2 regions of the Streptomyces longisporus genome follow, and region 1 is predicted to be linked to the other one. Evidence: riboswitches for the same ligand, from Rfam matches in the RefSeq annotation. Region 1 holds a riboswitch; the other holds the start of a gene.
The links. A riboswitch is a leader RNA that binds a small molecule or an ion and turns the genes downstream of it on or off. The one in region 1 is predicted to bind ZMP and ZTP.

Region 1 (4,253 bases):
CCGGCAGGGTTGCCGCGGGTGGCGGCGAGCGGGCCGCGCGGGATGCGGCGCACGCCGAGGCCGCGCAGTTCGGCGCGGACCAGCCGGGCCAGCGGCTCGGCGCCCAGCGCGTCGAGCCGGGCGAGGGCGGTGAGCTTGTCGGCGGGCTCCGGGCTCTCGGCGAGGGCGGCGGCGTATTCGTAGGGGCAGCCCGCCGTGTGCCACAGGGCCGCGGCCCGCCGCCACTGCCCGCGAGCCTGCAGCGCATACGGATGCCCCGAGTCGTCCGCCGGGACGGGGTGCCCGGACTTGGTGAGCCAGTAGCCGAGTTCGGCGCGGTAGGGGACACCGGCCAGGTGGCGGGCCTGGGCGTGCACCGGGGCGACGGCCTCGACGACGGCGGCGTGGTCGCCGCGCAGCCAGGCGGCCTCCGCGAGCGCGGCGGCGACGGGGCCCGTGCGCTGAAGTTCCCGCGTGCGTACGGCGATCTCGCGGGCCTCGGTGAGGAGTTCGTCGGCGCCGGGCCGGCCGCAGCGGGTGCGCACCCGGGCCAGGACGGTCAGCGCCGGGCAGCGCGCGGGCAGGAAGTCGTGGATGCCGAACTCGGCGTGCCGCTCGGCCTCGTCCCAGTCGGCGGCGGCGAGCCGGCGTATGGCCAGCTCGACATGGAGGTAGGTGAGGAAGCCCAGATGTTCGGCGCGGTCGGCCAGGTCCATGGCCGGGAGCAGGAAACGGTCGGCCTCCGCGAACTGCAGGTGGTCGAGCAGGGTCCAGATGAGGTTGGCGTAGGCACGGCAGGCGTGCTCGACCTCACCGGCGTCCAGGGCGACCGCGAGGCTCTCCTCCAACTGGTGCCGGCCGCCGGAATCTCCACCGCGCCAGCGGGCCGTGCCCATGTTGTTGAGGGCGTGCGAGAGGATCGCCGCGTCCTGGGTCTTCTGCGCGAGCACGATGGCCCGTTCGGCGTGTTCGACGGCCTCGGGATAGCGGTCGGACAGCATGCGCAGCTGGGCGATGTTGCTGACCGCAAGGGCCAGCAGCCGGTCGTCGCCAGCGTGTTCCAGGACGGCGACGGCCTCGCGGGCGGCCTCCTGCGCCTCGTCGGCGTCCCCGGCCCACCAGTGGATACGGGAGAGCCAGCGCAGGTCGGCGCCGAGGGCGAGGGTGTCGCCGAGGGAGCGGCGCAGGGCGACCGCCTCGCGCTGGGCGGTGACGGCGGCAGTCGAGTCGGCGATGGTGTAGCTCTCCACGGCATAGCGTTCGAGCAGGTCGGCGAGGTCGGGCGGAGGATAGCGGTGCCGTTGCCGCAGGACGAGGCGCAGCTGGGCGGCGGCCTCGCGGTGCGCACCGGCTCCCGCGGCGTCGCGAGCGGCGTCGGGCCCGTAGCGGGCGATGGCGTCCTGGTCGCCGGCCTGGGCGGCGTGGTGGACGATGCGGGCGGCATCCGAGCCGGGCCGGGCGACGAGGGCCGCGAGGACGCCGCGGTTGAGGTCGATGCGCCGGGCGGTGGGCACGGAGTCGGCGACCGCCCGCCGGATCAACTCGTGCCGGAACGCCACCCGTTCCGGTGCCACGGCCAGCAGCCCGCGCTGCTCGGCCGCGGCAAGGACGGTCACCCCGTCGTGGAGCAGCGCATCCACCAGCGGGCGTTCGACCGCCGAGGGGACGACGGCGAGCTGCTCCAGTGCGTCGACGGTGGCCGGTTCCAGTCCGCGCAGCCGGGCGAGCACGGCGTCGACGACGGTCGGGGGCACTCCCCCGGTGCCGCCGGAGGCGAGGACCTCGGCGACGAAGAAGGGGTTGCCGGACGTGACTTCGTAGACCTGAGCGGGGTCGAGGCGGCCGGCCGCGCTGAGCGTGCGGACGGCGGCGAGTGACAGCCTGGCCAGGGGCAGGCGGTGCACGCGGGGTGCGCGGGAGACCTGGCCGAGGAGGTGGCGCAGGGGGTGTCCGCGGCTCAGCTCGTCGTCGCGGTAGGTGAGGACGAGCAGGGCGGGCAGCCGCTCCATGCGCCGGACGAGGAAACGCAGGGCGTCCAGGGACGCCTCGTCGGCCCAGTGCACATCCTCGACGACGAGTACCGCAGGGTGCGGGGTCACGGCCAGCTCGCCGTGCAGGGCCTCGTAGACGCGGTGGCGGTCGCCGCCCTCGGTGACGGCGCGGGCGAGTTCGGCTCCGACGCTGCCGACGAGGTCGCGGAACGGCCCGAGGGGGCGCCGGGTGGCGAGGTCGTCGCACTGTCCGACGAGCACCCGGGCCTGCGTGGGGAGCCGCTCGGGCATGGCCCTCACCAGGCTCGACTTGCCGATTCCTGCCTCGCCGAAGACGAGCACCACCGAACCGGCCCCGTCGGCCGCCTCCCGTGCGGCCGTGGCCAGCTGTGCCAGCTCGGGCTCGCGCTCGAGGATCCCCCGGTCCACGCCGCCGATTCTGCCACCGGAGCCGGGCGGGATGACGGGTCCTGCCGGTCGGATGTTGCCGGTAGAGTCGGGTCCGGCCGCGACTGGCGAGGGTGGACGACCACCGGGGAGCGGCCGTGGTTCAGCGTGAGCGTCGACCGCCTGGGCGCCTCCGTCGGTGATGTTCCCGCTGAGGAGGCCATGACGTGGATCTGCGGTACGGAATGAACCCGCAGCAGAGTGCGGATGCCACGCCGGTGCGGCCCGGCCGGTGGCCGGTTCGGGTGGTGCACGGAAGACCGTCGTACATCAACATGCTCGACGCCCTGAACGGCTGGCAGCTGGTGCGGGAGGCAAGCCGCTGCCTCGGCCGGCCAGCGGCCGCTTCCTTCAAGCACGTCTCACCAGCCGGTGCGGCCGTGGCCGGGCCCGTCGACGAGGTGACGGCACAGCTGCACGGCGTCGACCGGGCCGAGACTGGCGCCCTGACCAGTGCGTATCTGCGCGCCCGGGACGCCGACCCGAAGTCGTCCTACGGCGACTTCGCCGCCGTCTCGCACCCGGTCGACGAGGAGCTCGCCGAACTGCTGGCCCAAGTCGTGTGCGACGGCATCATCGCGCCCGGCTATGCGCCGGGCACCGTGGGCAGACTCGGCAGGAAGAAGAACGGCCGCTTCCTCGTCCTGGAGGCGGATCCGGCCTTTGTGCCGCCGGAGCGGGAGACGCGCGAGCTCTTCGGTCTGCGGCTGAGTCAGCAGCGGGACGAAGTGCCGTGTGCGGAAACGCTGTTGGAGAACGTCGTGTGCGGCGCGCTCCCCACGACGGCCGCGGAAGACCTTCTGCTGGGCCTGGTGGTGCTGCGTCACACGCAGTCGAACTCCGTGTGCTATCTGCGCGACGGGGCGACCCTGGGCATCGGCGCCGGGCAGCAGTCCCGCGTGGACTGCACACGGCTGGCGGGGGCGAAGGCCGGCACCTGGTGGCTGCGCCGCCATCCGGCGGTGCGCGCGCTCGCCTTCGGGCCGGGCGTCCGGCGCCAGGACCGGATCAACTGGCAGCTCCGGTTCATCGAGGGGGACCTCACGGCGGACGAGAGGGCCAGGCTGTCCGCTGCCCTGGCGCAGCCGGTGCCGGAGTTCACGGCCGGCAGCCGCGCCGAGTGGACGGCCCGTCTGAAGGGGGTCTCGTTCGTCTCCGACGGAGCTCTGCCGTTCCGCGACAACGTCGACCACGCCCAGCGGCACGGTGTCGACTACATCGCCGAGCCGGGCGGATCGATCCGCTCCACGGAGATCGAGGACGCCTGCCGCGAGCACGGGATCAGCCTGGTCCGCACCGGCCTCAGGCTCTTCCACCACTGAGCAACGCCCCGTCAGGCCAAACCCGACGCCCTCGCACCGACCAGAAAGCTCATCAGCATGCTCACCGTTCATGACCTGCTGGCCGCCAACCCCTACCCCGGCCGCGGAGTCCTGTGCGCCCGCACCCGCTCCGGGGCCGTGCTGGGCGGCTACTTCCTCACCGGCCGCAGCCCGGCCTCACGCGACCGCGCGCTGCGGCTGATCGACGACGACCTCGTGGTGGGCCCGCTCACTCCCGGGGAGCGCGATCCCCTGCGTCACTACGCCGCCGCCACGACCACGAGCGAATGGCTGGTGCTGGGCAACGGAGAGCAGGTGTCCCAGGCCGCGGAACGGCTCAGGGCGGGAGCCTCGCCGACCGAGGCGCTCAGCGGCTTCGAGTACGAACCCGACCCTCCGATCCGCACCTCCCGCCTCACCGCGCTGATCAGCCGCGACAGCGGACGCACCACATTCTTCGGGGCCGCCCGCCCCAGCCGCGCCGCACGCCCGACCAGCAACGTGATGACCCTCG
Region 2 (4,253 bases), on a different contig from region 1:
CGCCGCCCTCGCCGACCTGCATCCGCAGGCGGAGGCGGCCCTGTGGTCCCGGGTGCGCGCCACGCTGCAGAGGTACGCCGACCGCCACGGCTGCCCACCGAGGCTCGCCGCCCTCCTCGCCGGGGTGCCACTGCCCGCCAAGGCCAATCTGCTGACCCGCTGGGAGCGCAAGGCGGACCGGGACGCCGGCTACGTCCGGCTGCCGTCCCCGCTCGCCGAGGACATCCTGCGCGACTCGACCGGGAGCCCCCGATGACCGACCCGACACCCGCGGTCCGCGACCGCGTCCTGTCCCTGCCCGCCACCGAACTGCCCGCGTACCTCTACGACTTGGCGGCGCTGCGGGCCGATGCCGCCGCGGTGCGGGCCGCACTGCCGGAGCGGGTCGAGGTGTACTACGCCGCCAAGGCCAACCCGGAGCCGGAGATCCTCGGCGCGCTCGGCCCGTACGTGGACGGCTACGAGGTCTCCTCGGGCGGTGAACTCGCCCATGTGGCCAAGGCGGTGCCGGAGCGGCCGCTCGCCTTCGGCGGTCCCGGCAAGACGCCGGACGAGGTGCGGGCCGCGCTGGAGCTCGGCGTCGAGCGTTTCCATGTGGAGAGCGAGTACGAGCTGCGCATGCTGGCCGAGCTGGCGCGGACATGCGCGCCGGGGCGACGGGTGGCGGTCCTGGTCCGCGTCAATCTTCCGGTCGCGGACGGGGCGCTGGCGGGCAGCTCACTGGCGATGGGGGGCCGTCCCACCCCGTTCGGCCTGGATCCGGCGCAGGCCGTCGATGTCGTCCGGGCGCTCGCCGACGGGATGTATCCGCACCTCGAACTACGGGGTGTTCACGCGCACCTGGCCAGCGGCCTGGAGGCGACGGAGCAGCTGGCGGTGGCCGAGTCCATCGTGTCCTGGGTGACGGGTCTCGGTGTTCCGCTCGCCGAGGTGAACGTCGGCGGCGGGATGACCGTCGACTACACCGATCCGGAGCGCCGCTTCGACTGGACCGCGTACGGCAGCGGGCTCGCCCGTCTGACCGAGGCGCACCCCGGGCTGACCCTGCGCATCGAGCCGGGGCGGGCGCTGACGGCGTACTGCGGCTGGTACGCCACCGAGGTGCTGGACGTGAAGCGCAGCCACGGCGAGGACTTCGCGGTGGTCCGCGGCGGCACCCATCATCTGCGGACCCCGGCGACGAAGGGGCATGACCAGCCCTGTTCCGTGCTGACGGTGGACGCCTGGCCGCACCCGTGGCCGCGGTCGGCCGCCGAAGGCGACCGGGTCACCGTGGCGGGGCAGCTGTGCACACCGAAGGACGTCCTGGCCCGCCGGGTCCCCGCGCCGGGGCTCAGGGCGGGCGACCGGGTGGTGTTCTCGCTCGCGGGCGCCTACGCGTGGAACATCTCCCACCACGACTTCCTGATGCACCCCCGGCCCGGTTTCCACTTCCTTCACCCTTCAACCGCCGGGCTGTGATCAGGTCACCGGCACAGCGAAAGGGCCGCCCGGAGAGGGGCGGCCCTTTCGCTGTGCGCGGACGTTCGATGCGGCGTCGGCGTGTTACAGGGCCCCCGGGAACCCGCTTGCGGCTCCCATGCGGGCCACCCGGTCCAGCTGCTCGAGGTTGTTGAGGCGGTTCAGGTGCTGCAGCTGCTCGGAGGGGCGCGGCACCTCGGCCCTGCGCTCCGCCGGGATGCCGCTCTGGGCGAGCGAGTCGAGCGTGGAGATCGGGTTGAGCTCGCTCGCGTCCTTGTTCTGGATGGTCGCGTCGGACGCACAGGCAAGCGGCGCGGCAAGGGCGGTGATTCCTGCGGCGAGACCAACGGCGGCGACGATACGTCGTGTTGAGATCATGCTTCCCACAACGTCACCGGGCCTGCGGCGGTCACGGCCGCGCCCCGCCACTCACCCATCAGGGGCAGTGCTCCGGCTGCGCTTGCCGAGGCTGCCGCGGCGGAGGAGCCTCAAAGGAGAGGTCCTTCGCGGCCCGCAGCTCCTCGGGTCGCGGCCCTCGAAGGAGGTCATCATGGGCACCACGGCAACTCCCGGCTTCAGCGCGGACACCCTGCGCAAGGGGATCGAAGGACACACTGCGGCGGATCTTCTGTCGCTCTACGCGGACGACGCGCAGATACGCATCGTGGACCGCAACACGCAGCCCAGCCAGCCCAAGGTTCTGCGCGGTCGTCAGGAGATCGGCGCGATGTTCGAAGACATCTACAGCCGTGACATGACACACAAAGTGGACCAGTGCATCATTCAGGGCGACCATGCCGCCTACAGCCAGTCCTGCCAGTACTCGGACGGGACGCGGGTCCTGGCCGAGTCGATGATCACACTGCGCGACGGCAAGATCGCCGAAGAGGTTCTGATCCAGGCATGGGACGAGTAGGAGGCAGAACCGCGAGGGTTCAGGTCACCTCTCGGTTGACCTGGACCTTCTCGGCCCGTGCGGCACTGGGGCGAGGGCGTCCGGCCCGGCCTCGGACCCGTATGGCACAACGACTGGCCTCGATGGCCCTGCTGCGGTCGGTGCTGAGAGCGAGGCGGTCCCGCCGGCTTCCCGCCGCGCGAAGGCGGCGCGTGCTGCACCGGTGAAATCGGCTCCTGACCGTCGTGGCGGCTCGGCTAGTCTGAGGGCGGGCCGTGACTGGCGCTGAGGTGGAGCACCACCGGGAAGCGGCCACGCAGAGTCGATGCCGTGCGCCTGGGCGCTACGTCACACCAGCCCAGGAGTGGATCATGTCCCAGGCCCGGCTCATCGACGGCACCTCCCTTGCCCGGCGCATCGTCGCGGACACCGCAGAGCGGGCGGCCGACCTCACCGAACGGACCGGAACGGCGCCCTGTCTGGCGACGGTCCTGGTCGGCGAGGACCCCGCGTCCGTCACCTATGTCCGGATGAAGCGGAACCGCTGCCGCAAGGCCGGTATCGAGTCGCGCCAGGTGGAACTTCCCGCCGACACGACCACCGAGGAACTCGTCGGCGCCCTGCGCTCCCTGTCGGACGACCCCGGTGTGCACGGCATTCTGCTGCAGCACCCGATGGGCGAGCACATCGACGAGCGGGCCGCGTTCGAGGCGATCGCGCCCGAGAAGGACGTCGACGGCGTCACCTTCGCCTCCTTCGCGACGATGAGCTTCGGCCTGCCGGGCTTCGTGTCGTGCACGCCGGGCGGCATCATGCGGCTGCTCGACGAGTACGGCGTCGACCCGTCCGGGAAGCGGGCCGTGGTCGTGGGCCGCAGCGCCATCCTCGGCAAGCCGGCCGGCATGCTGCTGCTCGCCCGCGACGCCACGGTGACGTACTGCCACTCGCGTACCCGGGACCTGTCCTCGGTCGTACGGGAGGCGGACCTCGTGGTCGCCGCCGTGGGGCGGCCGCGGTTGATCCGGGGCGAGGACATCAAGCCCGGCGCGGTGGTGATCGACGCCGGCTACAACCCGGGCAACGTCGGCGACGTCGACTTCGACTCCGCCGTGGAGCGGGCCGGGCTGATCACTCCGGTGCCGGGCGGTGTCGGTCCGATGACGATCGCCACGCTGCTGGAGCAGACCGTCGCTGCCGCCGCCCGGCAGCTCGGGGTGTGATCAGGGCATCCAGGCGCTGTAGTCCATGACGTCGCCGGCCTTGACGCCGTACTCCGGCTCCGCCCTGGTGAAGACGGTCTCCAGGCCGAGGACCGCACCGGTGGACGGCTGCATGATCAGCATCCGCCGGTAACCGGCGCCCTCGTACTCGTACGCCTGGCCGCTCCGCCCGAGCCGGTCCGTGACCTGGCCGACCGGCCGCAGCCCCTCGGTGCCCGCGAGAAGCCGGGCCAGCGTCGCGGACTCGCGGGCGCCGAGGGTCCAGTGGTCGAGCAACGCCCCTACGGCGTCGAGGAGTTCGGGGGTCGTCAGCCTGGTGCGGGTGTACGAGGCCTCCTGGAGATAGGCCCGCAGCCGCGCCGTGTCGTTCGGCGGGGGCGACTCGGGCGGCGCGTCGCTCCAGCTGGGCGGAAAGGTCTGGCTACTGATGACATGGCCGTCCTCCACCAGGTGCGGATCGCCGTCGTCGCGCAGGACCGGCCGGCCGGGGTGGCGGGGGTCGGTCGCCACCACGAGCTCGGTGTGGCTGCCGTCGGCCTGCCAGCGCACGACGCGCTCCTCGGGGAGCGTGATCGGGGGCTTGTCGTCGCTCATGCCGAGGCTCCAGGACTGCACATGTGTGCCCTTGCGCAGCTTCGGCGCATCCTCCGCCGCGGCCTGCCGTTGTGCGCGGTCGG

Region 2: it holds a riboswitch for ZMP and ZTP, as region 1 does, so the genes downstream of both, ABD355_RS17890 (bifunctional 5,10-methylenetetrahydrofolate dehydrogenase/5,10-methenyltetrahydrofolate cyclohydrolase) here and ABD355_RS05285 (phosphoribosylaminoimidazolecarboxamide formyltransferase) in region 1, are expected to answer to the same signal.

What each region holds. Positions count from the first base shown of each region.
Region 1 covers NZ_BAAASG010000002.1:818,806-823,058, forward strand. Annotated here, with positions in the region: gene ABD355_RS05280 (helix-turn-helix transcriptional regulator) at 1-2,399, opposite strand, end outside; ZMP/ZTP riboswitch at 2,469-2,553, shown strand; gene ABD355_RS05285 (phosphoribosylaminoimidazolecarboxamide formyltransferase) at 2,585-3,739, shown strand; gene ABD355_RS05290 (IMP cyclohydrolase) at 3,797-4,253, shown strand, end outside.
Region 2 covers NZ_BAAASG010000008.1:174,541-178,793, reverse strand. Annotated here, with positions in the region: gene ABD355_RS17910 (IucA/IucC family protein) at 1-256, shown strand, start outside; gene ABD355_RS17905 (type III PLP-dependent enzyme) at 253-1,461, shown strand; gene ABD355_RS17900 (hypothetical protein) at 1,546-1,839, opposite strand; gene ABD355_RS17895 (nuclear transport factor 2 family protein) at 2,012-2,377, shown strand; ZMP/ZTP riboswitch at 2,622-2,705, shown strand; gene ABD355_RS17890 (bifunctional 5,10-methylenetetrahydrofolate dehydrogenase/5,10-methenyltetrahydrofolate cyclohydrolase) at 2,728-3,576, shown strand; gene ABD355_RS17885 (CU044_5270 family protein) at 3,577-4,253, opposite strand, start outside.